3 regions of the Lysinibacillus sp. GW823-FHT06C08 genome follow, and region 3 is predicted to be linked to each of the others. Evidence: riboswitches for the same ligand, from Rfam matches in the RefSeq annotation. Region 3 holds a riboswitch; each other region holds the start of a gene.
The links. A riboswitch is a leader RNA that binds a small molecule or an ion and turns the genes downstream of it on or off. The one in region 3 is predicted to bind cobalamin.
Positions count from the first base shown of each region.

Region 1 (10,467 bases), on a different contig from region 3:
AGAACTGGATACATTGAATGTTAGCAATCCCAACTTTAAAGATATTCCCACTACTCATCAATACTTTGGAGCTATTGCTGCTTTAAAGCAAGAGGGGATTATTGATGGCTATGAAGATGGAACATTCCGTCAGGGCGATTATATTGAGCGTAACCATGTAGCAAAAATTTTAGCGAACGCCTTCCATTTAAAAGCTTCGAATACAAATTCATTACCATTCACAGATGTGCGCGCTGATTACAAGGAAGCAATCGCTGCTTTATATGAAAACAACGTAACGACTGGTAAAACAGCTACATTATTTGATGGTTCTTCAAATGTAACACGAGGGCAAATGGCTGCATTTATTACTCGTTCAGAAGCTGTTGGCCATCCGATTTTCCAACCTTCACAAAGTGTAACGTTTAAAGTTGAAGAATATGCGGCGAATGAAATTGCTATTAATGGAAAGACATATTATTTTGATGATTCGGTAAAATCAATCTTTACCACTGAAAATAAGGCTGCACTTACGGGGGCAGAAATTACAGCAACTATTAAAAATGGTGTTATAACAAAAGTAAATAATGTTGTTTTAAATAAGGCAGGTTCAGCAGGGAAGGAAGTTGTATTCAAGACAAATGCAACGCTCGATTCCATAACGATTAACGCAGATGCTGTGATAGTTAAAAATGTATCGATTACAGGAAATGCAATTATTAGCTCAAATGTTAAAGCAAAAGTGGCATTTGATGGTGCTACAATTACTGGCGATATAATAGCAGAAGCCATAGATGGAGCAAAAGCTTCATTAGAAAATAAAAATGCAAGTCAAACTACACCTGTATTGACAATCAAAAATTCGCAAACAGGAAAAGTCCATGTCAAACGCAATAATATCTCAATTATGTCGAACTCGGTTATTCCAGAAATCATTATTACAGCTACTATTTCTGCTATAAATATTGAGGGAGCTGTAAAGAAGGTAACAATAGAATCTACGGCAAAACTGAAAATGACTGGAAATGTAAATTTTGAACGACTATTGCTTTCAACGGCCGTGGAATTAGCGTTGAATGTTGGTGGTGTAGTTAATTATTTATCGGTTCTAAACGCCGATGCTCGAATTACAATCGGTTCAGGTTTAATGATCAATACGTTGTCGATTCCAGCGGGTTCAACTGTAACAAAGATTATGACGAACTATGCAGCAGTTGCTTCCCAAATTAAGGCCGTTATTGGAGGTTCTTCGCCAAGCACTGGGGTTCCAAACAATGGCGGAGGAAATGTAGCACCCGATCCAGTTATTCCACCAGAAAAAGTAATTGAATTTAATGTCAAGAATGCTGAAGAATTAAAACAAGCATTAAAACAAGCAAAAGCAGGAGATTTAATTAAGTTAATGGCTCCAGTGACTATAGATATAACGTTAACAGATTTAGTAATGTTTGATTTGAATGGTTATACCTTGAATGGAAATGTAACGATAACAGCTCCAACAGCTAAAGGGAGATATACTTTCATGCCAGCTGGTAGTACGGGTACGATTTCAGGAGATTTAATCATTGATGCACCAAATGTAAACATCAGTTTAGATGGATTAACTGTTGAAGGACACACAGTAATTGAATAATAACTTTCACGTAAATTCCTTTGCAAAATAGAGAAAAGGATGAACGATAAAAAATCATAAGGAGCTTAACGAATGAAGAAATATGAATTTAATTTCGTTTCTAAAATAGCTTTATCATTTTTACTTATAATATCTATGATTTTGCCTTCCTTAACAGTTGTAAAGGCGGAAACGACAGAAGCCACTTCAATTGACTTTGTTGGACTTGATCCAACAGAACAGACTGAGCCAGCTAATCCTTCAGTCACTGAAGGAACAATTGCCGAAGCTCGTGCAGCTGTTGGAAAAGACCAAACATTTCAAATTCAAGGGACCGTTACGACAAAACCTGGTAGCTGGGGAGGCAAGGCCTTCTATGTACAGGATGAGTCTGCAGGGGTTTATGTTTTCTCTAGTTCTACAGAAGCAGGGAACTTAGCTGTTGGAGATATTGTCAAAATCACAGGGAAAACGAGTTTATATAGTGGAGAAGTTCAATTTAATTCACCGACAATTGAACGTATTTTTACAGGGACAGCACCCGCACCGCAAATAGTGAATCTACCACTTGAAGATAGCTTACAAGGTACATTAATTACACTTGAAAATGTGAAGATTAAAGATTTAGCGTCATCTGGTACGAATGGAACATTTGAGTTTAAAGCCGTTGATGCAGAAAATAACGAGCTAGTAATTCGCCATGATAACCGTACAGGCTATCAATTCTCTCAATTTGTAGCAGATGGGTTCAATAACAATGATGTAATTACAGTGACAGGGATTGCTTCCATTTTTAACGGGACCTATCAATTAAAAACCTTAAGCGCGGAAAGCTTCCAATTAATAGGGAACTACGAGCCTACACAAGTAGCGAATGTTAAAGCTTATCCAGCAACGGGTGAAGTTTTTGCAGGGTCAAAAGTAACATTGTCTACAGATACACCAAACGCAACAATCTATTACACGATAGATGGTTCTGAACCGTCAACAGCTAGTGAGGTTTATGATGCAGCAGCGGGCATTGTTGTAAATGCAGCAATGACGATCAAAGCATTTGCTACAGCAACTGGCTTAAACAATAGCGAAATTAAATCCTTTCATTTTACAGTTAAAGATGCGCCAGCCACTATTTCAATTACGGAAGCACGTAATAAAGAAATAGGACAAGTAGTAATCGTATCGGGTATTGTAACAGCAAAATTAGAAACTGCTACTGCTCACATTCAAGATGAAGAGGGTGCGGCGATTGCCATTTACCCTGTAGATAGTCTTACTGCAAATGTCGGCGATTTGGTGACGGTGCAAGGTCAAGTTGCTGAATATAGCGGACTAAAGCAATTAACAAATATTTCACTTGTTGGCATGCCTATTCCTTCTACACTACCAGGGGCAAACATTATTAAAAGTATTGAGGTTGCAGAAGACAATGAATCGAAATTAGTAACGATTAAAAATGTAGCCATTACTGGTTCAGGTCAAAATTTTACCGGAACTGATGATGTAGGCACATTTGCTATTTACGATAAAACACGTGACTCAGGTTTAGTAAGTGGAAAAACGTATGGGGAAATTACCGGTATTGTTGGTCAATATACAAATCATCAACTACTCCCGATTCGCATTATTGAAGATGTAACAAAGGTTCAGGATATTAAAGCTTCTCACGTTGGTGGGGTAACAGCGGGTACAAACGTTACACTTTCTACCATGACAGAAGATGCAACGATTTATTATACAGTGGACGGCTCAGCACCAACTACAGCTAGTACAAAATATACAGGGGAAATTCTTGTTAATAAACCGTTGACGATTAAAGCGATTGCAGTAAAAGAAGGTTTAACGAATAGTGCGATTGCTACATTTGTTTATGAGATTATTGATACTGAAAATGCCACAATTAGCGATATTCAAGGGCCAAGTCATATATCACCATATGTCGATTTAACAGTAAGTGATGTAGAAGGAATTGTAACATTCGTTATTAATTCAAGTAGCTTCATTATGCAAGAGGGCGATTCGACATTCGATGGCGTAAAATCAACAGCGATCAAGGTAAGTAAGTCGGGACATAATGTAGCTGTAGGGGATGTTATTAAAGTATCAGGGAATGTAACTGAAGTGGGTGGAAACTCTCGATTAAGAGATACGCAAATTTCAGCAACGAATATCACAAAAACAGGTGCAGCAGAAGTTCCAAAAGTACTTGTTATAGGAGAGGACCTATCCCCACCAAATAAAATTATTGATAATGATGGCTTTGCTATTTTTGATCCACAAGAAGATGGTATTGATTTTTGGGAATCTATTGAATATATGCGAGTATCATTCCCTGATGCGAGAGTGATTGGACCAATTTATAATAATGATTCACCAATTGTTGTACCGAGCACAACAAATAATACATTTAATGTGAATGGCGGTTTAAATATTGCAGCCGACGATTATAATCCAGAAAAAATTATGCTTGAAGGGGTAGCAGGAAAAAATTATGATTCGGGTGATCGTTTTAATGATCCACTTATCGGATTTGTAGAAAACTTTACAGATGGCTATCGACTGAACACGAATAAAGTCTTCCCTGATGTGACAAAGGCAAATCTTCAGCAAGAAGTGACGCATCTTGAACCAGTGGCGGACAAGTTAAATGTCGCTTCCTATAATATTGAAAACTTTTCGAATAATCCTGCCAATACATCTAATGAAAAAGTAGACAGAATTGCAGCGACATTTGTGAAAAATATGAAGTCACCAGATATTATTACATTAGTCGAAGTACAAGATAATGATGGACAAATTGATTCAGGAAATGCTGATGCATCTGAAAGCTATATGCGATTAATTAATGCAATTAAAGCTGCGGGTGGCCCTGCTTATGATTGGATTGACGTAATGCCTATTAATAATACAGTAGGCGGTGCGCCTGGTGGTAATATTCGTGTAGGCTACTTATATAATCCGACACGTGTTTCTTTAGTGACTGGTACAAAGGGAGCGGGTGACCAAGCGAATGGGTGGACAGCAGATGGAAGCCTTGCTTTAAATCCAGGCTTTGTTGATCCAACTAAATTTGCAGATACACGTAAACCAATTGCGGCGGAATTCAAATTCCAGGAAGAGCATGTAGTCATTATAGGAGCGCACTTAAATTCTAAAGGAGGCGATGGTTCACTTTGGGGACCAACTCAGCCGCCAGTGTTAGAATCAGTAACAAAACGTCTTCAGCTTGCTCAAGCCATCAATGATTTTATCGATGAAGGTCTTGCCATCAATCCGGATATAAATATCATTGTAGCAGGGGACATGAATGACTTTGAATTCACACCAGCACTTGAAACATTAAAAGGTGATGTTTTAACGAATATGGTGGATAAAGCCCCAGAGACTGATCGTTTTACGTACTTCTTCCAAGGGAACAATCAAGTGTTGGATCATATTTTAGTTTCGAATAATCTTGCTAACGTTACGGCTATAGACTTGATTCATATTAATGCGAACTTTACAGAAGCGCAGGGGAGAGCATCGGATCATGACCCTGTATTAGTTCAAATTGATTTGAAAGCAGGAAAAGAAGAAATACCAACACCAATAGTACCTGAAAATGTATATAGCTTTAATAACTATAAGACTGGTAAATTAATAATGAATCGTCCAAGCATTTCATTAACGTTAGGAAAAAATACTAATATTAAAAATGGAATTTCAGTATTTAGTCAATATGCCGAATTCCATGGTGAAGGATTTGCAGACAAAACTGTAACAATCAGTCCTAAAAAAGGAAATGCGATTATTGATTTTAAAGGTACGGAAATTGGTGAAATTATTATCGAAGGAAAAAATGTAAAAGAAATTCGTAATTTACCTGCTGGAGCGACTATAACGTATACAAAAGGGGCTTCTGCTGAGGAAATTGAATTTAAGTAATAACTACTTGCAGTAAGAATGTTAGGCATATGTCAATAATTTAAACTGCATGGATTATATTCATGAAGATCAGTATGCCATTCCAAACCCATTTGGAGTGGCTTTTACTTTTCTCATCTCATCAATATCTATGAAAAATGGAGAGTGGGTTCATTTTCATAAAATAGATAAAAAGAATTACCTTTATAAAGTGAATAGATGTACTTCAACTAACGGTGCTTAGTCGGTATTTTAGGCATGAAAACGAAAAATTTGACGAGAAAAAACTAAATAGATATTATAGATATGTTAAGTCCTTAATAGAGTGATTAGACCCAACCAACTAAACTTTATCCTTTTTTATTGAGATCAATGACTCATATATAATTGGCTTAACAAATGGAATGAAAAAGATATCATACATATAATTAGAGATGTCTTTTGTCTTAATTACAGATATTAAAGGTCTGTAATATATTGTGATATGGAGGGAAATAATGATGAATCAATACGATTGTATGATTATAGGTGGAGGCCCTGCTGGGTTAAGTGCTGCCTTAACATTAGGAAGAGCGCGCAGAAAGGTTGCACTAGTTGATAATGGAACAAATCGAAATCGTGTAACTCAGGAGTCACATGGTTTTTTAACAAGAGATGGGATAAAGCCACAAGAATTTAAGAATCTCGCAAGTAAAGATATAGAATCTTATCCTTCTATAACAATGATGGATCAAACCGTCATAGAAATAATTAAAGATGATATAACTGGTTTATTTCTAGTCAATACTTCGGAAAGTAAAACTTATGTAACTGAAAAAATACTGTTAGCTACTGGAATACAAGAGGAATTTCCACTCCCGCAAATCAGACAATATTATGGTAAAAGTTTGTTTAGCTGTCCATATTGCGATGGTTGGGAGCTGCGAGACAAGCCATTGGCTATCATTGCAGAAAACGAGGAGCATATTAGTCATATGACGAAATTGGTTTTTAATTGGTCACCGGATTTAATTGTTTTTACGAATGGTCATCAACTTTCCAAGAAGATTCAAAATGATTTTGAACAAAAGAAAATTAAGGCGTATACAAATGCTATTAAAGATTTACATGGGGATGATGGTAACTTATCTAGTGTTGAATTAGAAACAGGTGACAATATTTTAAGAGCGGGTGGTTTTGTTGTGCCAAGTTTTTATCGTCCCAATAAATTTGCTAAACAGCTAAATTGTCAAGTTGATGAAAACGGAACAATTATGACTGATGGTGCTGGACGAACAACTGCGGCTGGAATATATATTGCTGGTGAAACGGAAAAGGGTGGTCCCTCTTCTTTAATGATTGCAGCTGCGGAAGGCTTTAAGGCTGCTTCAAGCATAAACATGGATATAACAATAGAAAGATTTTAAATTTATGGTTAGCTGATGAGTCATATAAAATTCATCAGCTATTTTGAATATGACTAGTCAAGCTGGCGGAGAATGAACTTGGATATGTTATACTATAAATAAATATAGAATAACTAGAAAAGGTACATATTCATTGTAAATTAGCTGAAAAGTGTAGAACCGTTGGTTGCCTCTCACCTGTATGTTGAGCACATTTTAGTAGTCTTCGTAATGTTATGACGACTACTAAAATGTGTCATCATCGTAAGAGAGGAGTCCTACTTTAGACTAGTACAATAAAAAATCTACGAAGATAGGATGTATAGAGTAGGATGCGAGATTTACATCATACTCATAGTTTTAGACATAATTGCATCTTTACTGTAAAGGAAGATGCCTTTTTTATGTATAAAATTACTAGGGTGGCTACGTTTTTAGGTAAATAAGCGACTATTATTTTTGTTCCTATTTTTTAATAAAATAATGCTATCGCTACATGGTTATATTTTTATATGATTATGTTTTAGTTCGTTCTACAAGGTTATGTCAGAAAATATGAATAGTCTCAAATTGATGAACTTTTATTTCTCGATTTACTTTTTATATAAAGGATGGTACACTTAAAACTATCGAAAAACAATATATTGTGTTCGTTTTGTGTAGGTACTACTATATGTAGTTTAATAGGGAAGTTCGGTACTATTCCGACGCTGTCCCCGCAACTGTGAAGCTGACGATGATTGTAACCACTGTGTGCATTCGCATGGGAAGGAAATCAGAGATTGAAGCAAAGCCAGGAGACCTGCCTATATAAAACAAATTTATCATTTCTTCGGGGATTAAGAGATGGGAACGTCAGTATTTTTAGTATGTTAACGTTTCCATTTAAGCTATCTCTCTAGAAGAGGTAGTTTTTTTATTTTATGAAAAGAGGGATTACTATGAAACTTTATACGAAAACAATCTGTCCAAAATGCCTTTGGGTAAAATCCGAATTACAACGAGCAGGACTTGAAGCTGAAATTGTTAATATTGATCACGATGAACAAGCTAAACAAACAATTATAGATGCAGGTTTTTTAAGTGTGCCTGTTTTAGAGGTAGATGAAACATTTATAGGTGAGGTTCAGGAAATTGTTTCTCGTATTGAGATGATTACACTATGATCGTTTACGCTAGTCGTACAGGAAATGTCCGTAATGTAGTATCTAAATTAAGGGCAGAATCTATTGAACTCTCTGAGGAATTAAGCTTGAATAAGCCTTATCTTTTAATTACATATACAGATGGCTTAGGTGACATTCCAGCAAAAGTGCAACGTTTTTTAGAGAAAAATAGAGATTTTTGTAAAGGAGTAGTTGCTAGTGGCAATAGTAACTTCGGACATCATGTCTTTGGCGCTGCTGGGGAAAAAATTGCTACTACCTATCATGTACCCTTAGTGAGGAAGTTAGATTTGCGTGGCAATCAAACAGATTATGAAGCAATACAAATGTTTTATGAAACGAGGGTAATGGGATGAAAACTTATTTAAAGCTTAATAATGACGTACTGAATCGTTATAGTACAACAGGGCTACTAGAGTTAGAAAAGGACCGTGAGGCTACTCGCCGCTACTTTTTAGAATATGTCAACGTACGTTTACGTTATTTTATAGATATAGAGGAAAAAATCCGCTATTTAGTGGATGAGGGTTACTACGAGAAAGATTTTATCGACATGTACGAGATGGATTTTATAAAGATGCTGTACAAAAAAGCATATGATTATAATTTCCGCTTCCCATCATTTATGAGTGCAAGCAAATTTTATGACAGCTATGCTATGAAAAGTCGTGATGGTGAAGAAATCTTAGAAAAATATGAGGACCGTATTGTCATTATTGCCCTGTACTTAGCACAAGGAAACACTGTACTAGCAAAGCGTTCTGTTGAAGCAATGATGGAAGCCTATCAGCCTGCAACACCTACTGCATTAAATAGTGGGAAAAAAGCCCGTGGTGAATTAGTCAGTTGCTTTAAATTATCAATGGATGATTCTATGAATAGCATTGCTGAAAATATTGGTTATTGTTTAGAGCTATCACGCCTAGGCGGAGGGGTCGGGGTCAACTTAACGGATTTACGACCTTTAGGTGATCCAATTAAAGAAATATTAAACCGTGCAAGTGGAGTTATCCCAGTTGCAAAACTATTAGAAAATTCATTTAGTTATTCTAATCAGCTCGGTCAACGAAATGGCTCAGGAGTTGTTTACCTAAATATCTTCCATGCAGATATAGAGAATTTCATTTCATCAAAAAAACCAAATGCTGATGATAAAATTCGCCTCGCAACACTATCAACAGGAATTATTATTCCAAGTATTTTCTTCGATCTGATGAAACGTGATAAAGATATAGTGTTATTTAGTCCATATGATATTTTTAAAGTATATGGTAAACGAATGTCGGAAATTTCAATTTCAGAAATGTACTATGAACTACTTGATAATCCTAAAATCCGTAAAATTAAACGTTTGAATGCGCGTAGACTCTATACTGAGGTGAAAAAAGCTCAATTTGAATCAGGTTATCCTTTTGAAATTTTTGATGATAATGTCAATGAAGTACATCCACTAAAAAATATCGGTCGTGTAAAAATGTCAAACCTATGTACTGAAATCTTGCAAGTTCAAGAAACTAGTGTCATTACAGATCAAGATCAACCAAACGAATATGGGTTAGATGTGTCGTGTAATTTAGGGTCAATTGATATTCATGCAGCGAGTAAAGTAAATGATTTTGAAACATTAATCGATACAGCTATGCACTTATTAACAAATGTGTCACAAATGACATACATCAAAAATGTCCCATCGGTGGCAAAAGCGAATCGATTAATGCACTCAGTAGGGCTAGGTTGTATGAATCTCCATGGACATCTTGTTACGGAAGGCATTATGTATGGCTCGAAAGATTCTATTGATTTCATGGACCGTTTTATGGAAGCAATGAACTATTATTCTCTTAAATCATCGATGGAAATGGCTAAAGAAAAAGCAGAAACGTTCTACCGATTTGAAGATAGCGATTATGCTTCCGGTAGCTATTTTGATCAATATGTAAATAAGAATGAAGAAGAGCTATCATCTGCTGTGTTAAAAGCACTTGGCAACATTCCAATTATCACTAATAAAATGTGGGAATTATTAAAGGAAGATGTTATGGAATATGGTCTATTTCATTCCTATCGTTTAGCGATAGCACCAACCGGCAGTATTTCGTATATTCGTAGCTGTACGGCATCCATCTCTCCTTGTACAGAGCGTGTAGAGGTCCGTGATTATGCAGATAGTCGCACGATTTATCCAATGCCACATTTAACAAACGAAAACAGTCATTTATATGTTGAGGCCTATGATGTTGATCCTTATGATTTAATTGATTTATACGCAGCTTCTCAAAAACACGTTGACCAAGGTATTTCAATGACTCTTTATGTCACTGACAATTGGACAACAGAACAACTAGCTAAAGTATACATTTATGCATGGGTTAAAGGGATTAAGTCCGTTTACTATGTTCGTCAACGATTACAAAGCTTAGAGGAG
Region 1 covers NZ_JBXAHN010000001.1:1,055,999-1,066,465, forward strand. The annotation lists gene AC1Q6O_RS04950 (S-layer homology domain-containing protein) at 1-1,612, shown strand, start outside; gene AC1Q6O_RS04955 (chitobiase/beta-hexosaminidase C-terminal domain-containing protein) at 1,685-5,512, shown strand; gene AC1Q6O_RS04960 (NAD(P)/FAD-dependent oxidoreductase) at 5,992-6,897, shown strand; cobalamin riboswitch at 7,521-7,700, shown strand; gene AC1Q6O_RS04965 (glutaredoxin family protein) at 7,818-8,042, shown strand; gene nrdI (class Ib ribonucleoside-diphosphate reductase assembly flavoprotein NrdI) at 8,039-8,398, shown strand; gene nrdE (class 1b ribonucleoside-diphosphate reductase subunit alpha) at 8,395-10,467, shown strand, end outside.
Region 1: linked by a shared signal. The riboswitch ahead of AC1Q6O_RS04965 (glutaredoxin family protein) and the one ahead of metE (5-methyltetrahydropteroyltriglutamate--homocysteine S-methyltransferase) in region 3 are both predicted to bind cobalamin.

Region 2 (10,467 bases), on a different contig from region 3:
GCATCAATTGCTTTTACTGTAATTGTGTAGGCTGTATGCTCTGTCAAATCTGTAAGTGTCGTCTCGGTTGTATCAGCAGGTACTGTTGAAGTTAATTTGCCATTTACATATACTTTGTATTTCTCCACACCAACATTATCCGTCGCTTCTTGCCAATTTACATCCACCGTTTTACGATCTTTTACATGGACTTGAATAGCTTTCGTTACATCCCATAAGGTACTAGTTTTTATGATTGGTAAAAATGCCTCATTTGCTACTGCAAAATAACCTGCTTCACTTAAATGAATATTTTCTGGATTTGGAAGATAGCTTGGAACATCCTTTGCCACAACATCAGATGTAGGTACAAAAAACGCTCCAGCTTTTTCAACTGTCGTTTTAATAGTTGTATTCATTGTAGCCAATAGTATTTTAAATTGATTTTGTAAGCTCTCACTATAATATGGGAATGAATTGTAATAGCCCATCACATAAATTTCTGCTTGTGGATTTAATTTTTTTATTTCAGTTAAAATTGCTGCAATATTGGTTACAGCCTCTTTTGTAGCCTTTATGATGGCGAGTGTATCAATTCCGGCTGTCTGTGATTCTTTTAATATTGGCAGTAAGTCATTAGCGCCTACAGTTAACGTGATAATCTCTGCCTCTTTAATAGATGCTTTTAATTTAACCTGTTCCATAGGATAGCCAAAACCAGTCACTGTTTTGGCAACATCATTTTGTATATCTGCCAACACATTTTTTGTTGTATAGCCTGACATTGCAAAACCTTTATTATAAGAAGTAATGAAGCCCTCTTTTTGTAAAGCTTGTGCAACAAAATCTGTGTAGCCTAATCCAATTGCACCGACCTCATTCATTCCATGTGCAATTGAATCACCTAGAGCTATATAATCTGCCTGAGTAGTCCAACTTGGTGCTATGTAATCTCCTGTTTCTTCAGCAATCGCAGCGACAGGTATTGTTAACTGTAATGCAAGCATGCTTGTGGCTAAAAAACGGAATTTCTTTGAAAATTTCATACTTTCTCTCCCCTACCTAAAAATAGTAATTGTTTTAACTATTTTACTAGAAGGGAGTTAAAAATAGGTTAAAAAACCAATAATCTTTTTAAATCATTTTTGCTATTCAATGTGGACCTTCCCATAAATTCCACCACCACCAACTTCAATATTTAAATGACCTGTTCTCGCAGCATCTATTAATTTGGCCATTTTTTGTGGCACAATTTGTTCAAGTTGTTCAATGGTTACTCGATGTAAAATATTCATCTCTGTTCCAAATGCTTGCAGTAATCGTTCCATCATTTTTGGGCCAATACCAGGAATAAAATCGAGCGGTACTTGATGGATATACAGTGGTCTATTTTTTTCGTGTGTAAAATCCTCTGATAATTCCTGTATACGTGAAGCAACACCCTTTATGATTTGTGGACTTCCACAGTTCGAGCAAATTATAGCTTCGTTACTAAGTTGTTCTCCGCACTTACCACAAACTGTTTGATGATATTTACCAAGTAATGGATTCAAGCCATAATTGGCGATGATTGCTCGTCCCTGTTGTTCACGAAGAGCCATTTGTAATTCTACAAAGTTTGCGTCTGCTAATCGTAATTTTTGATACTCTCGTGCGAGTTTCCCAAGAGAATGCGCGTCAGAATTACTCACGAATGGATATGCTTGAAGCTCTTTAATATGGCGTACCATATTTGTATCTGAGCTTAACCCTAATTCAATTGCATCTATTAGCTGGGGATCAAAAACTTCTGTTAGACTGTGATGAACACCTTTGCCATATAAACTTTTAAAGGGAGTAAATACATGAGCAGGAATAAATAGCCCTCCCAACTCATGAACTTTTTGTTGCAATGTTCTTCCATCACAGTAAATTCGTTGTGAGCTTAAATGAATATTTTTCATATGCTGAGACATCCAATTTGAAAATTGCTCCATGAGCAATAATGTAGGAAAGTAAGCAAGCACATGAATGGGACCATGGCAATATTGATCATAGATTTCTATTTCTGAACCTGGTATCAGTGTCGTTTCTTGAAAACGCAGTCCACCCTCTGCCAGTTCCACGAGTTCACCTTGGTCAATCATCTCTTTCATTTCCTCTATAACCTCAGGCGAATGACAATCAATAATACCAATGATGTCCAGTCCTTTTCTTGCACTAGCAGTCTCTAATATGCGCGCTAATGTCAACGTTTTACTACCAGTAATTTTCACAGCACGTCCTTTAGCTGTGCGGCCAATATGAATATGTAAATCAGCATAAAACTCTTTCATGTTCATTCACTCCTTAAACGCTACTTAAAATGAAAATACCTTACATGACTGCAAGGCATTTCACATTTATTATGATGGATGATTATTGGTTGTGCTATTATTTTCCTCATAAGCCCCAGAGCTATTTGGTGGCATAGATGATGAATCATAGGCAACTAATGTGACACCCATTTTTTTCTCCAGTTCATTAATTTTCGCAAGTTGCTGTGAATCTAATTGTGCAAATTTAATGTTTTCCATTGTCATCAATCCTTTCAAACATAAAGTTCCCTGAAATTAAAACAACTATACTTACCGAAAAATGACTGACTATCAGTCATTTTTCGTTGACATTCATTTTTCTCTCCTGTAACATACTAATAAGTAAGGCAAAAGTGAGGGATATCATGTCAAAGGAAGAAAAAATTATTCAAGCAGCCATTGAAGTATTTCGAGAAAAAGGTATTGAAAAAACAAAGGTTTCAGATATCGTAAAGGCAGCTGGAATTGCACAAGGAACATTTTATCTTTATTTCCCATCGCGTCTTTCGGTTATGCCCGCTATTGCCAAAAATATGGTAGAGCGCATTATGGCTACTGTCGAAGATGGTGTTTCAGATCATAAACCCTTTGAACAGCAGCTTGAAGAAGTGGTGGAGATGATTTTCTTAATTACGAAAGAATATGGAGATATTGTCGCACTTATTTATGCGGGTATTGCACAAACTGAGCATTTGAAAGAGTGGGAAAACATCTATTCCCCCTACTATGCTTGGATGAGTCATTTTTTATTAACGGCTCAGCAACAAGGAATCATTCGAGATTCCATTAATCCATCGCGATCAGCCAAGCTTATCATCGGTCTAATCGAATCTGCTGCCGAACAAATTTATTTGTTTGACGATAGCAAGGATGAAACCATGCAGCAGCTTAAGCTTGAGCTTCTAGACTTTTTATATCATGCACTTGGCCTACGTCACGCATAAGTGGCGTTCTCTTTTATTCTAAAAATGACTGAATGTCAGTCATAATATTCTACTACGGAAGGAATTTATTTATGCAAAAAGAATGGATGTATGTTGGACTAACAAGTTTATTTGAATTGTTTTGGATATTCGGTTTTAATGTAGCAAATGCATGGTGGCATTGGATCATTATTGTATCTATTATCGCTGTTGATTTTCACTTCTTATCGAAGGCTTGTGAAAAACTCCCTACGGGTACTGTCTACGCAATTTTCGCTGGAGCAGGTGCAATTGGTACTACTTTAATGGATATTTTTATTTTCAATGGTGATTTTAATGCAATTAAAGGGATATTCATGGTTATTTTAGTATTGGGCGTTATTGGCCTAAAATTGGCGGATAATCCATCGAAGGATACTAGTACGACAAAAGGAGTGGATGCATAATGGGCTGGGTATTCGTTATATTAGCAGCAGTGGCGGAAATAGTCGGTGTCATTGGTTTACGCTTTTATAGTCAACATAAAACCGTACGAAATTTATTATTATACGTCGGAGGCTTTGGTTTATCCTTTGCACTTTTATATGCTTCCTTCAACTATTTACAACTAAGCATCGCCTATGTTGTTTGGGTTGGTATTGGAACTGTAGGTGCCGTGCTGGTCAATATTATGTTCTTTGGGGAATCTAAAAACCTTGCACGAATCATCAGCATCATTGCGATTATCATTGGAGTTGCAGGTTTAAAAGCGGTATCTTAATAGTAGATGACAAAGGGCGCCCTCTTATATGAAGGAGCGCCCTTTTTTATTAGATGGTGTTGAATGATCGTGGCAAACTAAATAGGGTTGCCCCCTCTTGCGAATTGTTCAGGGACATATGTAAGATACGGCTTACCCGTCAGTGAATGTGTTTGAATATCAGCAAATACTCCAAATACTTCTCGCAACAATGATGGTGTAAGTACTTCTTCTGGTGTACCATGGCAAACAATGCGTCCGCGCTGTAAAACATAAATTTGGTCACAGTACATAGCAGCGATATTCAAGTCATGGAGAGCGGCTACTACTGTTAGATGCAAAGTTTGAATTAAGTCCATCAGTTGAAGTTGATGTTGAATATCTAAATGATTTGTTGGTTCATCTAATATAAGGACCTGTGCTTGCTGAGCGAGTGCTCTTGCCACCATAACACGCTTCTTCTCCCCACCGGAAAGTGAGCTAAAGCTTCGTTTCGCTAGGTGCAATATGCCCGTTTGCTTCAAAGCATCTTTTACAATTTGAAAATCTTGCTCCTGATCAAGCTCTAATAGCTTTTTATGTGGAGTCCTTCCCATACTGACTAAATCATGAACAGTAAAGTCAAATAATACGGGTGTTTCTTGACTAACAACGGCTAAATTTTTAGCAATGGCTTTACTAGATTGCTTTAAAATATCTTGTTCATTTAACAAGACTGTCCCACTTTCTGGCTTTAGGAGACGATACATATTTTTAAGCAATGTCGACTTCCCACTACCATTGGGGCCAATTAACCCGACAAATTGCTTTTCCTTTATTTTTACACTTACCTCATGAAGTATTCGCTGATCGTAAATGGAGAATGATACTTGTTTTGCTTCTAATGTCATGGAAGTTAATCTCCTTCACCGAAAGAATAATTATTACGACGGAGTAACCAAATGAAAAACGGCCCCCCACAAAAGGCTGTAATAATACCGATTGGCATTTCCTGTGGAGCAATAATAATTCGAGCTAATGCATCTGCCCAAACTAAGAAAATCCCTCCCAATAAAGCACTGACTGGTATTACATATTTATAGTTAGAACCGACAATTAATCGTACTATATGCGGAATGATTAATCCCACAAATCCGATAGAACCGCTCACTGCTACAAGTACCCCCGTTAAAAGTGAGACAAGTAAAATGAGCTGTATGCGAAATTGTTGAAGATTCACTCCTAACGTTACCGCCGCCTCTTCCCCAAGTAATAGCAAATTTAAATTTCGATAGAATAGCCATAAAAGCCCGAACACAATGAAAAAGATGGAGGCGGGAATAATAATATTATTCCATTTTGCTCCAGCTAAGCTGCCTAACATCCAAAACATAACGGACTTTAAAGCTCCCTCTTGCTTCGACATCATTAATATAAAATTAGAAATGGCCGTTAATATAAAGGAAACCGCCATCCCTGCCAATAGCAAGCGAAAAATCGAGACACGGCCACCTACGCGCGATAAGAAAAACACTAACCCAATTGCGAGCAAAGACCCTATAAAGGCTGATACAGAAAGTGCGTAGATACCTAAAAATGAAAAAGCACCTAAAATAATTACTGAAGTTGCTCCAACTGCTGCTCCTGAAGAAATTCCTAAAATATATGGGTCTGCAATGGAATTTCGTACAAGTGCTTGAATCGCTGCCCCTGCAATGGCTAAACCCGCTCCTACAATAGCGGCAAGGATGACACGGGGTACTCTTATTTGCCAAATAATGATTTCCTGTGAGCGACTCCAATCTTGCTCTATTGAGTGTTGTATAAAGGGTAATTTCGAAAGAATTACTTTCCATACATATAATGGCGTCACCGAAACAGATCCAACCATTACAGCAAGTGTCATGGATACGATTAATACTAAAAGAAGCACTAAAGAAAATAACATAAATTTTTTATTCATTCATTAAACTCCTACTAAGATGATGAATGAAGCAATTAAATATACTTTCGCATAATGTAGGTCAGATGATCTTACTTCAGTTGGCACTCAATAAAAAAAGGCATTTCATGCAAAAATACGCACAAAAATACCCTCGAATAAACAAAGTCAGAAAATCCAGCTATTGTCCGTAATTGCTTGCATCCTCGTGGGCATTACAGGTATTACTTATTGGCAGGTCTCCTGACTTCGATTCATCATCCTATAAATAGCCTTCCCATTTTTAACAGTGGCAAATAAACATGATAGGACTCCTCGTTACAGTTGCGGGACAGCGTCGGACTTCCACCGACTTCCCTTTTAAGTGACATTGTTTAAAATGTCACACCAATAGTATGTAAAGTTAAAAAATTATGACGATTCTATCATACATTTTTATATATAGTTAGTCTACAAGGAATTTCCAACACACTTAAGTTAACCTACACTTATAATTAAGTTGACACATTTGTTTTAGTTTTTTACACTAACGATAAATACTTTGAAATTAGAGGTGAAGTCATGTCAACAGTATCAGAACAAAGTCATCCAAAATTAAAGACGGTAGATATTGCCTATATCGGAATATTTTCTACCCTCATGATGATCGGTGCCAATATAACTTCCTTTGTGCCCTTTATGACAGTGGGAGGAGTGCCGATTACTCTACAAACCTTTTTTGCCATTTTAGCCGGACTTATTTTGGGTAGTAGGAAGGGAGCGCTTGCCTGCACAGTCTATATGTGTATTGGATTAGCAGGAGCACCTGTCTTTGCTCGCTTTGGTGGAGGATTCAGTCAACTATTAAGCCCTACATTTGGATTCATTATCACCTTTATTTTAGCAGCATATGTTGCCGGTTTAATGGTAGAGCGAAGTGGTACAAAGAAAAGCTATATGCTAGCCGCATTCATCGCAACTGCTATCAATTATTTAGTAGGTACAAACTGGATGTTTATTGCGTATAAACTATGGGCCAGTGCGCCAGAGGATTTTTCCTATAAATTAGCGTGGCTCTGGATGATTCCCCCACTCCCAAAAGATATTGTTTTAGCTATTTTCGCTGGTATTTTAGCGTACCGACTACAAAAAACATTGAAAATCATGCCCATTCAATAGCGCTTCCATCCACTTCTTTAGTCAATAGACTAAAGAAGTTTTTTGTAATAATTAATGTCCATCATTTCTGCATATTTGTTTGTTACAGTAAGGGCAAATAGAAAGGAGGATCTCATATGACATTCAAGCAAAGATGGTCAGGTGGACTATTATCAGCAGTTGCTTTACTTACTTTATCCGCTTGTTCTGAAGATAAAACGGAGCCTTCCTCAACTTCAGATAATACTCCTGAGACTGAGCAACAAACAGAAATGGATCACTCCTCAATGAACCATTCTAGCTCAGCAGAAGTACCGGCTACATTAAGAAAAGCTGAAGATCCAGCATTTCCGGTTGGAAGTACCGCTATGATTACAGATGGGCATATGGAGGGGATGAAGGGTGCTGAAGCGACGATTGTTGGTGCCTATAAAACTACAGCCTATATCATTTCTTATGATCCAACATCAGGTGGCAAACGTGTAGAGAATCATAAATGGATTATCCATGAGGAATTAATGGATGTAGGGGAAGCACCACTGTCCCCTGATACAGAGGTAAAAACGACTGCTACTCATATGGAAGGCATGAAAAAAGCAACCGTCCGCATTAAAGAAGCCGTACCAACCACAGTTTATATGGTTGATTACACTTCAACCACGAATGGTGAAGCAGTGAAAAATCATAAATGGGTAACAGAAGATGAGTTAACAGCGCAATAATCCGAACAACCTCTTCCAATATATTTGGCAGAGGTTGTTTTCTAGTTTTTATGTTCTAAAGGCTTTCGATCCGCAAACTTCTGCCATTTATAGCCGATTCCCCAAACAGTTTGCAAGTAATCATCAGCAGGAAATCCACTTTTCCTTAATTTTTCTCGTAAATTACGGACATGGGAATCGATAGTGCGATCCTCAATGGATACATGATAACCCCAAACTGTGTTAATAAGATGTTCTCTTGAAAACACTTTATTTTGATAATCTAGAAATAAGGACATCATGGAAAATTCTTTTGGTGTTAATGGGATTGCCTCTTGTTGATAATATAATTCAAAGGATTCTTTATCTAAGCGTAAACCCTCAAAGACAACCACCTTGTCTTCTATCTTGGTTCTCCTTAATACAGCATGTATACGTGCTAATAGCTCTTCCTCATCAAAAGGCTTTAATATATAATCATCTGCCCCAATGTTTAAACCTTTTACAATATCCGAATGCTCTCCTTTAGCCGTAAGCATGATGATAGGTACATGCCAAAACTTCCTGATTTCTTCACACACTTGAAACCCATCCATTTCTGGCATCATAATATCCAAAAGAACTAAATCCACATGCTCTTCCTCTAGATAAATGAGCGCATCTTGAATGGAAGACATTGCTCTACATTGAAAACCGGGCTCTAAGTAAAGAGTCAATAAATCTAACATTCTTGGTTCATCGTCTATGCATAAAATGGTTTTCATCCGCTTCTACTCCTTTAAACGATAATTCAAAAACAGTCCCTTTATTTAGTTCACTTTTAACCGTCACTTCTCCCCCATGAGCCTGTACGAGTTCCTTGACAATGGCAAGTCCTAATCCGGTACCACCTAACGCACGACTTCTAGATTTTTCTACGCGGTAAAAGCGCTCAAAAATAAACGGTAAATCCTTGTTGGGAATCCCTCTCCCTGTATCTCGTATTATAATCGTTAATACACCATTGACCTTCTTTACATCTACCGTGGTAGTATCCCCCTGTCCGCAATAGGTCAATGCGTTATTTAATAGATTAATTATTATTTGCTCTAATCTTGCCTCATCTGCCCATAACGTTAATCCCTTTTCACAGCACACATCAAAGTGGATATCTTTTTCTTGAAAAGCAGGACTTAATTTCCCCTTAATACCAGTAAAAAAAGCCTGTAAATCTAGATTTTGTTTTTCAATAACAAATGAGTTTTCATCCATCTTAGCTAAATCAAATAAATCCTTTATTAATCGTGAAAGTCTATTCGTCTCTTCCAATATAATAGCTAAGTATTTTTGTCGATCTTGCACGGACAAATCACGTTTATAAAGAATATCGGTATAACCTTTAATAAAGGTTATCGGTGTACGAAGCTCATGGGCAATGCTAGATAGAAACTCTTTGCGCTCCTGCCTTAAATGATTTAACTCATTTGATAGTAGCTGAATGGCATTCGATAAATCCCCAAGCTCATCTTTGCCATTTGTAGAAAGAGCGACCGTAAAGTCCCCTTTACTCATTTTCAACGTGGCCTCTTTCATCTGAATTAATGGTTCAGCAAGCTTTCTAGATAACACAATGATGACAGCAATGGTGACTAAGCCAGAAACAATGCCCACTATAAGGAAATGTTTATTCAAGCGTTTCATTAATGCATGGATCGAGTCTGTATTTTGAAACATAAAGACATAACCAATCGTTGTCTGCTCTTTTTGCATTGGACTAATAGTAGCTATAGCTTTTGCCTGTTGCCAGTTATCTTGTAGAATCTTTCCCTCATATGGTGTAGTTCCATCTAATTTCTTTATCAGATTCTTCATTTCAGGATGCAGTTGCGAGGAGGCTAAAATGGTCCCCTCAGCATCTGTCACTACTACATCTGTAGATTCTTCCGATTCCATCAAGACGACATGTGCTAATGTTTCCTTATTAAAGTTCTGTTCTAATATTGTGCGATGTGAGTTTCCTCTCGCTTGCAAACTTGCTAATTCTTCCTCCACTCTAGAATTAGTCAATGAGGCGTGTAAAAAAAACATCATAAATGTTTCAATACAAAATAATGTAATGAAAAAGATGATGCCTAGCTTTAGTGATAATTTTCTCATCTGTAACCACCATTTTAGAGTTTCTTACTAGTATATCGGCAAAATATGAAGATTTCATGCAGAAAAAATCTCTTTCCAAACATAAAAAGACCCATAAATATAGTTATACTCATGGGTTAGCTTTTAATTTAAATGTATTTTTTTGCCCAGTTTAAGAAGTTATCGATGACTACATCCAAGAATTTCACTGTACCTTCATCCGTCAAATTACCTTCTGCATCAAATTTTGTATGCACAGCACCAATATAAACATCATTGCCGCTTAGTAATGGTGAGTTAATGCCCGGTGAGAATAAAATATCACGTAGATGTAATTGTGCTTTTACAGTACCTAGATTACCCATTGATGCACCCATAATAATAGATGGTTTGCCAATCATTACTTTATCTACACGAGATAACCAATCAATTGCATTGATCATGACACCTGGAACAGTTCCATTATATTCTGGTGTTACCCATAACACTGCATCTGCAGCCTTTACTTTTGCTTTAAAATCAAGAACTGCTTGTGGTGCTTCATTTTCGATATCTTGATTGTACATTGGTAAATCCTTCAGACTTAACACTTCTAGATCCAATTTCTCTGTATATC
Region 2 covers NZ_JBXAHN010000014.1:15,229-25,695, reverse strand. The annotation lists gene AC1Q6O_RS21600 (S-layer homology domain-containing protein) at 1-1,025, opposite strand, end outside; gene AC1Q6O_RS21595 (endonuclease Q family protein) at 1,128-2,294, opposite strand; gene AC1Q6O_RS21590 (hypothetical protein) at 2,364-2,534, opposite strand; gene AC1Q6O_RS21585 (TetR/AcrR family transcriptional regulator) at 2,678-3,259, shown strand; gene AC1Q6O_RS21580 (DMT family transporter) at 3,331-3,684, shown strand; gene AC1Q6O_RS21575 (DMT family transporter) at 3,684-3,998, shown strand; gene AC1Q6O_RS21570 (ABC transporter ATP-binding protein) at 4,076-4,867, opposite strand; gene AC1Q6O_RS21565 (FecCD family ABC transporter permease) at 4,873-5,919, opposite strand; cobalamin riboswitch at 6,115-6,305, opposite strand; gene AC1Q6O_RS21560 (biotin transporter BioY) at 6,460-7,056, shown strand; gene AC1Q6O_RS21555 (YdhK family protein) at 7,173-7,757, shown strand; gene AC1Q6O_RS21550 (response regulator transcription factor) at 7,799-8,500, opposite strand; gene AC1Q6O_RS21545 (sensor histidine kinase) at 8,472-9,872, opposite strand; gene AC1Q6O_RS21540 (NADPH-dependent FMN reductase) at 10,001-10,467, opposite strand, start outside.
Region 2: linked by a shared signal. The riboswitch ahead of AC1Q6O_RS21565 (FecCD family ABC transporter permease) and the one ahead of metE (5-methyltetrahydropteroyltriglutamate--homocysteine S-methyltransferase) in region 3 are both predicted to bind cobalamin.

Region 3 (10,467 bases):
GGTCTCGAAACATAGTACTTCGACCAAAATATGCAATAGAAAAAAGGCACTTTCTTTAACCTCTTATTCTAAATGTTATGGAGCTTGTAGGATTGAATATATCACAAATAAATTCAACAAAGCGGTATGTTTACGGAACATACCGCTTTGTTGATTGTGTTACGTTCGACTATTCAAATACTTGAACAAAACTATTGAGAGAAGCGACCTCTTGTGTCTCATTCATCACTTCTATATAGGACTTTATTAAAGCTTGAATGGAAAGTGGTGCTATCTCAAATTCATCAGCGATGGCATTTGCATAATCACGTTCCCACCCACCATCTTGCAAATAGTCCGCTTCAACGATAACAGACTTTTTCAACTGAAAATTCGCTGTTTCCGCAATAGCTAAACTTTGACTTTTACTCCACACATTCTGAATGTTCCCTTCGTTTTCAATAAAGGCTGAATAAAGCGCCAAAATGGAAACTGCACAAAAATGACTACGTTGCTGTAAGCTCGTATACGCCATATCCCATTCTGCAAAACATAGCTTCACACCTAATTGCTTCGCGCGTTTAAAATACTGAAGTAGCTGTTCCTTTGATTTGAAATACCAAGAACTATGGGACAACACGACCACATCAATGTTCTCTAAAAGATGAAACGTTAAAAAATCTGTCTCCACATGAAACGAGATTCGCTTCCCTAATGGCGATGACTGAATTTGCGCATGGGCTTGTGCAAGGGTTAACGGTGCACCGTAATCACTTGCTGCGATATCAAGTGCAAGTACATGTCCAGTGTCACCAACAATGTCTGCCAACACTACCGTTGTATCCCCTTGACCGCAGCCAATTTCAAGAACACGCATGCCTCCTTGAATGTCAAACGCCTCGACTAACGCGAAACGATGACGTAATTGTATCTGTTGAATTTCATTTTCTTTATATAAATTATATTTTTGACAAAATGATTTTACTTGGTCTTGCATGTAGACTCCTCCTTGGGTAACGTAGCGTTGCCGAACGCTATGTAAAGGATTGAGGCTTAGCTACATTTACCCTCACATCGTTTTAACTTGTTAATGATGTATTCTCTTAAAGTCAGCATCAATTCATTTCCCCTCTCGATTATCATTCCAGATATTATAAGATAAAACTATGAATTTGTCAGTTAGAGGAAATTTCAATTCCTACTTTCCCATTTTGTCCAAAATTGTCAGTCGTCATTACGGAAAAGGGCGCAATTGTTGAGGTAGCAGATTTAAATTCAAGATACTTTAGCTCATTTAAGGTTTTTAAGCTATACATAATCATTCAAAATAATGTGCCCAAATGAAAATTTGGAAAGAGACCGAAAACAAAAAATGTGGTTAAACCAACATTTGCATTAGAGGACCTGAATGTGTTGTGTAGTCACTTTTAAATTAAGTAAGTTATTTATGTTAAAATATATGGTAATTGCAATTTTTTTCTTAATTTTTAAAATTGTGCAAAAGAGAGGGATGATTAGAAAATGGATGATTTTGTGGAATTATGGGATGTGTATGATATAAATCGTATTAAAACAAAACGTATGTGGGTTCGTGGTGAAAAACCTCGACCTGGTGATTGGCATTTAGTTATTCATGTTTGTATTTTTAATTCAAGTGGAGAAATGCTCATTCAACAAAGGTAGCCCTTCAAAGAGGGATGGCCAAATATGTGGGACCTTACTGTGGGAGGGAGCGCGATAGCTGGGGATACAAGTCAAATTGCAGCACAAAGAGAATTGTATGAAGAAATAGGTTTACAATTAGATCTTCAGCAAATACGTCCTCATTTAACCATTAACTTTGAGAACGGTTTTGACGATATATATCTAATCGAAGAAAATGTGCAGTTACATAAGCTCACTTTACAGTATGAAGAAGTACAAAATGTGAAATGGGCAAGCAAGAAAGAAATTTTGACTATGATCAAAAACGGAGAGTTTATTCCTTATTATGAAAGCCTTATTCAATTACTATTTGATAGCAGAAAGCAACGAGGCGCTATTCGATTGTAGTTAATCTCCAGCAATCACAAAAAGGTAATTTACAAGTTGTTTTTAAAAACATTGAAGAAACTTTAACACAGGATATAGATGAACTAGATATCTTTTTTGAAATTATAGAGGAAGCAATTGAAAGGTTCCATTTACACGCTAATAATATTTCATTTGAATTGAACAGCAAAATACTGGACTTAGAAGCAAACTTAATAAATTAAAGAAAGACTGTTTTCGTAAAGATTGTTGTTAGCCAACTATGATGCAGGTAAATGCAAGAAGAATTTAGAATATTGTTTCGATATGGACGCAAAAAATGGGGGAAGTAATATGTTTATAGTTAGAACAGTTATTTTATGGATTATTATATCAACTATCATTAATGCCTATTTAATGACATTACCCATACCTGTTTTACGAAAAAGAAATTATCCGGCTAACTATCTTATTCTACAAAACAACCGAATAGATTTTCAAAACAATACGGAATGTGCAGCATTTTCAACAGCGTATGTATTGCGCCATTTTGGTATGGAGGAAGAGGGTGAAGCGTTATATACGCAATTTCCTAGTAAAACAAGGGCAGGCACTGTATATTCAAAGGGAATTCGTGAAGTATTAAGAAGAAAGGGCTTTCAAACAAACTATTATAAAGGAAATATAAATACATTAAAGTATGAAGTTAGTAAAGGAACTCCCGTAATTGTTTTTATAAAAGTACAGAAAAATCGAAATAATTTGCATTTTGTCCCCGTAGTAGGCTATGACAAGGAGTATATTTACCTTTCAGAATCATTAAGGCATCTAGTGAATTGTGATGATGATAACAAGAGCTATAATCGAAAAGTTCCGATTAATGAATTTAAGAAACTTTGGAATGTAAAGAGAATTCATATGCTTCTTTATAGCAATACTTACATAACCGTAGACGCCACACAAAGCTAATATTTATGAGCGGGCCCATCAGAAAAATGCGGATTTGCAACGTTAAAACGGCGCTTGTGATGCATTTTTGTTCAACTAACAGGGGCTTTAATTAAAGAAGATAGTCAAAATCAGGAGCAACAATCTATACGAAAACAGCCTAATGAAAAAAAGTTTTACCAATCTAAACAAAAAAATGTTCCCAAATGAAAGTTTGAGGACCTGAAAAATAATCTTCTACAATCGGGCGCTTTCTGAAATTAGGAAAGCGTCTTTCTTCATGGAAAGGGCAAGATTGAGGGATAACAATCCTTAAAAAATGTTCCCTAACGACGCTTGTGCAAAAATAATATAGTTGATTAAAATCCTTATTCCACGAGAGGAGCAGGTTAGTGGAAGCAATAGTAATTAGGTTTAACTGGGGAAAATTGTCGAGGATATAAAAAAAGACACCAAAGTGTCTTATGTTTTTTAAAGATACCTATAAATTGAAATGTAATTCCTTCACAATATGCTTATCATGGTAGCGAGGTATTTTATCGGTGAGTGTATACAAACCATGTAATGCTCGCTGTTAATAATACTGACGAAATCAAAGCTGTAAGAACGCTATATGTTTGCCAAATAAGTATCGTTGACCAATCGAAAGCAAAGCACAGTATACCCAGGGCAATCGTAGCGATCAGGAAAATAACTGTTACGATTGATCTCTTTTTTGTCATTAGATGTCGCTCATTTGTTTTCCTTCTGCGTAATCCTAAGAGAAATAGCAAAACAGCCAATAGGCAAAGAATAATTGTGATAGACGACAAAATAATATCCAAAAGCTGTGTGCCACTTATTTCATAGGACTGAGTTAGATTGCCATCTAATATATCTTTAACTTTTAGTACCAGGTTTATATTGGTATTTGCGCCGTTACTCAGCAAGCAGATGGCTGTTCGTTCATTTAGCAGTATAAGTACTTCGGTTCTGAAATTTGGGTTGCCCCCTGTGTGTTCTATAATCGTTTGGTCGGCGTTTACCGACCAGCCTGCCGCATAATACATATCGTTGACAGACGAAACAGACATATCACCCTTATGTGATTTTTCAATAACCCTGTGAAATATTTCAGGTATGTTCTGCACGATACCCATTTGTATGCCCATCCAACGCGCCATATCTTTTGTATTAGAAATGATGTAGCCTGCGGGTTTATTTCCAGCATAATCTGGAGCCTTAAATGGAGTTGTCATAAAAAAGGAAGAACGGTAGCCCTGTGCCAACTGTCCAGTGGCTTGAGCATCTTTTTTATAAACATACGTCTGGTGAAGACCTAACGGCTGAAATACCTGTTCCTTCATAAAGTCTTCATAGCTTTGTCGCGACACAATCTCAATAACCAAACCCAATACGTCATAATTAACGGTTCCATAGTTATACTGTTCGCCGGGAGGGAACTCCAATTCAGCATCTACGAGCATTTCCACAGTCTTCTGCAACATATCTGGTGTATTGCCTTGTGGAATATTTTGAATATGTCTACTATTTGTTAGACCACTTGTATGGTGAAGAAAGTTATTTAGCGTAAGACTTTGCATATCAACCAGTTTCCCTTGATACTTTACCGTAAACCAAGGTAAATATTTTTGGACAGGGTCAGTCATTGAGAGCAGCCCTTGCTCTTCCAACAGCAAAATACCAATACCGGTAAAAGCTTTACTGACCGAGGCTAACTCATAGAGTGTATTTTCACTTGCAGGCAACCCCTTTTCACGGTCTGCAAGCCCTGAAGAAAAGTAGAGCACTTCATCATCAGCAAGTAATGAGATTGACATGCCCGGCACACCTGATATATGACGGGCATCATCTAGCAACGCTTGGATTGCCGCAGATTTTGAATCTGACAACGCATAACTTGGTGTTGGAAATCCTGAAAGTAATATAAATAACGTTAATACAAAAATAATAATCTTTTTCATACACCCTCCTTTTTGAAAAGTTGTAAGGGAATAAAATCAATAAGCAATTATTACAACTACTAAACTAAATTTTAATTTAACTTTCTATTCATCTATATAATATCAAGTAATTGTGAAGAGTTACACTTAACGAACAGATATGTTAGTTCTATAAGCAACGATCTTCAAGACAATTGGGCTATTTTCACGTAGAGTTGAATTACAGTTGTGACGAAAAACCTCCTTGAAACCGAATAGGAGAGCAACATTTCAAATAATGTTCCTTGTTATAATTCTCTATGTAATATAACTATGTTTGAACAAGGAGATGGAAGCATGAGTAAGTTAACAGGCAAAATCGCTTTAGTTACAGGATCAAGTCGAGGAATTGGCCGCAGTATTGCATTGCGTCTGGCACAAGAGGGGGCCTTTGTTGTCGTTCATTACGGGAAAAGACGTAATGAGGCAGAAGCAGTTGTTCACCAGATCAAACAAAGCGGAGGAAATGCTTGCGCGATTGGTGCTGACCTTAGTACTCTAGATGGTATTCAAGATTTATTTACTACTTTGGATGATACAATTCGGGAGTATATGGGCGGTAGTGGATTCGATATTCTTGTCAACAATGCTGGAATTGGTCAAATTATCAGTTTAGATGAGACGACGGAAGAATCATTTGACGAGGTAATGAACATTAATGTTAAAGCACCACTTTTTGTTACTCAGCAAGCTTTGCCACGTTTAAAAGATGGAGGGCGTATTATTAATATTTCATCCTTTGTGACACGTGCAGCTTCGCCAAGTGTCTTCACGTACAGTATGTCCAAAGGTGCTATCGACACATTTACACGTCTTCTAGCCAAGGAACTAGGGAGCCGTAATATTACGGTAAACGCCATCCAGCCTGGAATTATTAATACAGAAATGAATGCTGAGACTTTGGAAAACCTGGAAGGACAAAAATATGCGGCTGGTCTTTCAATTTTCAACAGATGGGGAGAACCCGAGGATGTGGCAGATATTGCCGTATTTCTTGCTTCCTCAGACAGCCGTTGGGTAACAGGTCAATTGCTCGATGCAAGTGGAGGATCTCATCTATAGAATAGTTTAAGCAGTTACTGAGGAATGAACTCTGTATTGGGCAGGGCTCATTCCTTTTAATTTTCCTTTCATTCGTTTGTTAGTGTAAATAGTAAATTCTCCAATTCTGAAGTGAAATGTTCCATACTTTCAGAGTTTAATACTCGTGCTTTTCTGAAATAACGAAATCGTCTTTATAGTGGAATGAGATGTATTGAGATAACCGGGCAGAGAAGTTCATTCATTTGCCTGCCTGAATATAATGATAAAAAAGGATATTTGATTTTTCTTGAATGAACTAAATCTAATACTGTTGTAGGCTGTTACGTGGGTGTAATGAACATATACTTAGGTTGAAAGGAGGTATTTATTTGTGACACAAACATCTAGAGCGATTCCTAGTGCCGCAGTCCGCGGAACGGCATCTGGTGTATTTTTTATGGCGTTTTTTGGTACTCTGTGGGCGTACACGGGAATTATGGGATTGCAAGGCTGCGGAGTTCCATTATTGTTAGTTACTGCTGTTGCCATAGGTATAGCGCTGTTCATCGGCGGTTTTTCATTAATACGAGCATCGAGAGAATTGACGAATCAGGTTTCAAAAACAGACTTAAGGCATGGGAAGCGTACGTCGTTTTGGTTTAACATTATTTTTGCAGCAGAGGGTTTGGCTATAGCCATCACAATTGCTGTCAGTAATGCTACTCGTCACCCTGAACTTATACCTGTCATAATAGCTCTTATTGTCGGTGTCCATTTTTTTCCATTGGCACCTCTTTTTCAAGTCAGACTCTACTATTTTACCGGCGCACTCCTTTGTTTACTTGCTATTATGACATGGCTATTTGTACCTGGAACAGTCACACTGGGGGGACATCAAATCAATGCATTTATGTCTGTAGTGGGCTTTGGCTCTGCCTTGATCTTGTGGGGAACTGGTCTTGCAATATGGCTAATGGGCAGAAGATTGCTAGGTATCGTCCCAAAATAAGTGAGATGGAACTTTACACCGGAAAAGTAAAATATGTATTCAGCTAATAGTATGCATTACTTTAACAATCAAAAGACAAATCAGCGTCTTGATAATCAGTAATCGGGAACTTTTCCGTAATACGGAAAGCTTCTTTATTACTGAAAAGGAGTAAATTGGTGAATAACACATATAAATGAGGGTTGGATATTTATGCTTCCCCAAATAGAAAAACCCCTCACATCTAATTAAGGGGTCTCTCGAATATTAATTCAAAATAAGCTGCGGAACCATATCCTTTAGTTGAAGGAGCAAAAATTTGAACAAATCTCCATCCTTCAGATGCGTATTGGTGAATTATATTTTGATAATCTTCTTTTGGTTTACTACCCCAAGCATTTAGTTCCACTTTAACGAAATGGTATTCGTACATTATGATCACCTCTAGAAATAGTTGACTTAATTAATATACGAAGAAAGTAGAAGATAGTTTCATAATTAGATTTTTAATTGGAATAAACGACCAAAGCCAATATTGAGTTTTGAATATTGAGTTGGAGATAAACCCACCACTGTTTATTCAACAATCAGGCGCTTTTCGTAATAAGGAAAGCGTCTTTATTCATGGCAATGGCCAGATTGTGGAGCATCTTGTTAAGTGATTTGGATTTTTTTGTTAAAGTATAGTTGAGTTTGTGAAGAATTGTTTTTAAACTAAAGGAACAGATAGTTCAACAAGAGTTTACGTATCAAAAAGCTAGAAAGAGACTGAAAGGGAGTATTACTAATGAATAATAACTTTATTGAAAACATTCAATCGCTTTATTCCGACCTTTCCATTGAAGACATTTATCCTAATGAAATTGGACAGAATAATGATGTGTTAATTGTAAACAAATCTTTGGTTTTTAGGTTTCCAAAATATAAAATTGGAATCAATCAATTAAAAAGAGAGACGGAAATTTTAAAATACATTAAAGGTACCATTTCAACTCCTATTCCGAATCCAATTTATCAATCTTTTGAAGAGTTAGAACCAGGTAAGGTCTTCACCGGATATCATCTAATAGATGGTGTTCCTTTGTGGAAGGAAAGTTTAATAGGTGTGAAGCGTGTTGATTTAGTTAAAGGGTTGGCAAAACAACTTGTTTCTTTTCTTGTAGAACTTCATTCTATATCAGGAGAAAAAGCAAGTCGAGATTTGAAACTAAAGGTTCGTAATCCTCATGAAGAGATGTATAACTTGTATAATAAGATTCGAAATAAATTATTTCCTTTTATGAGAAAAGACGCTCAACAGGAAATCTCACAATCTTTTGAAACGTTTTTAAACGGGAAGGCATTCTCCAATTTAGATATAACGCTTATACACGGAGATTTCGGTGCATCTAACATTTTGTGGGATCCAGAAACAAGTATGATTTCTGGGATAATAGACTTTGGTGGTTCGGGTTTAGGAGATCCAGCGTATGACTTTGCTGGAATACTTTCTAGCTATGGTGAGGATTTTTTTGATATGTGTATTAACCTATATCCTAATGGTCAGGAAATTTCTGAACGAGTTAAATTTTATAAAAGTACATTTGCTTTACAAGAAGCATTGCACGGGATTGAAAATGGAGATAGACAGGCTTTTGAAGCTGGAATTAAAGATTATAAATAGTTTTCTTGTACAATTAATGTGGAATCAGTTCAATTAATATAAGGCATTATCACTAAGAGCCCAATTGTTGATAATTAAAAACAGAGTAAATAGATAAAGTTTTATGTAAAAACAATTTCTACTATTCTGAAATATATGGTATAGTATGGGCATAACTGAATATAGTGTAAGAAATGGTGCCAGATGAAAGTCTGGCTTAAAAGGGAAGTCGGTGCAAATCCGACGCTGTCCCGCAACTGTAATTCGGAGCAAATCACAAATGCCACTGGGAAACCGGGAAGGCTGTGAGGCGTGTTGATGAGAAGCCAGGAGACCTGCCAATTTCTAGTACACACCAAATACCTACGTGGAAATAGGTGGTGAATAGTGACCAAAAAGGCACTGTGCGATAACAAGTGATTTTACGAAAATTCTACTTTTTCGTATTGTTTTTGTCTTAATAAATTTACCATGCAGCCATTTTCCGAGAAGGGGAATGGCTTTTTTTCATGCTACTATTCTGTATTCCAGAGCAAAGTCCACTGGTTTTCATATAGAGCCACTGAATCTAGCATGGGATGACACAAATTTGTAAGAGCAAGTAACCATAAACTTATTGATGAAAGGGAGATTAAATATGACTTATACTAGTACACTCATTGGCTATCCATATATCGGAGATGATCGCGAATGGAAGAAGGCGTTAGAAGCATTTTGGCGTCAAGAACGAACGGAAGAGGATTTTCAGGAAACCCTAAAAAGTATTCGGTTATCGCGGATTGAAAAGCAGCTACAATCTGGCATCGATATGGTGACAGTGGGGGATTTCACATTGTACGATAGAATGTTAGATACAGCCTTAATGTTTGGCTTAGTACCCAAGCGCTTTAACTGGCAAGGTGGAAGGGTAGATTTACATACCTACTACAGTGTAGCGAGAGGCAATCATTCAGCAGTAGCTAGTGAAATGACCAAATGGTTTAATACCAACTATCACTACATTGTCCCTGAATATGAAGGGCAACCGCTGCAACTAACTGAAAATAAGGTATTGGCCGACTTTTTAGAGGCAAAAGAAGCGTTCGGTATTATTGCGAAGCCGACACTTATTGGCCCCTATACATTTTATAAGTTAACTAAGGGCTACAATAAATTAACGCAGGTCGAATATTTATTAGCTCTATTACCTCTCTATGCTCAGATTATTCAAGAATTAGTAGATGCAGGTGCCCAGTGGATTCAATTAGAAGAGCCTTCTTTAGTGACGACACTCGACTCAGCAGAACGGAAGCTAGTACAGGAAATCTATGCTCAGTTAGCGACAACCGTTCCAGCAGCAAAACTAATGCTACAAACATATTTTGAAGCATTATGCTCCTATGAAACATTGATTACATTGCCTGTCCAAGGGTTTGGTTTAGATTTCGTACATGGCTATAAAGGGAATATGGAGTCCCTTCGAAAATTTGGTTTCCCTCAGGATAAAGTTTTAGCTATTGGTATTGTTAATGGTCGTGATATATGGCGTTCCAACCTAGCGGAGGCTAACGCCACGATTCAAGCTATTGAAAAGCTTAGCGATGCTAAGGAATTGTGGATTCAACCCTCAAGTAGCCTTCAACATGTGCCAATATCTACTTCACTTGAAAAGAAGCTGGACCCTGTTCTCAAACAAGCACTGGCGTTTGCTGATGAAAAAATCGAAGAGCTTATTGAGCTCACTAAATATAGAAAAAATCAAGACGGAACGCTACGTCATAATTTCTCAGCAAGTATGAAGGCCATTGAAGCACTAAAAAATCATTCAATTCGTCAAAATAAGATTATCCAACAAGCCGCTCAATCCTTATCAACAAAGGATTTTGAGCGACATAATGATTTTAGTCAACGTCAAA
Region 3 covers NZ_JBXAHN010000008.1:202,516-212,982, forward strand. The annotation lists gene AC1Q6O_RS18145 (class I SAM-dependent methyltransferase) at 170-976, opposite strand; gene AC1Q6O_RS18150 (hypothetical protein) at 1,501-1,662, shown strand; gene AC1Q6O_RS18155 (NUDIX hydrolase) at 1,687-2,031, shown strand; gene AC1Q6O_RS18160 (cysteine peptidase family C39 domain-containing protein) at 2,344-2,958, shown strand; gene AC1Q6O_RS18165 (serine hydrolase domain-containing protein) at 3,474-4,901, opposite strand; gene AC1Q6O_RS18170 (SDR family NAD(P)-dependent oxidoreductase) at 5,217-5,981, shown strand; gene AC1Q6O_RS18175 (DUF7010 family protein) at 6,334-6,951, shown strand; gene AC1Q6O_RS18180 (DUF4177 domain-containing protein) at 7,175-7,363, opposite strand; gene AC1Q6O_RS18185 (phosphotransferase family protein) at 7,718-8,593, shown strand; cobalamin riboswitch at 8,751-8,929, shown strand; gene metE (5-methyltetrahydropteroyltriglutamate--homocysteine S-methyltransferase) at 9,210-10,467, shown strand, end outside.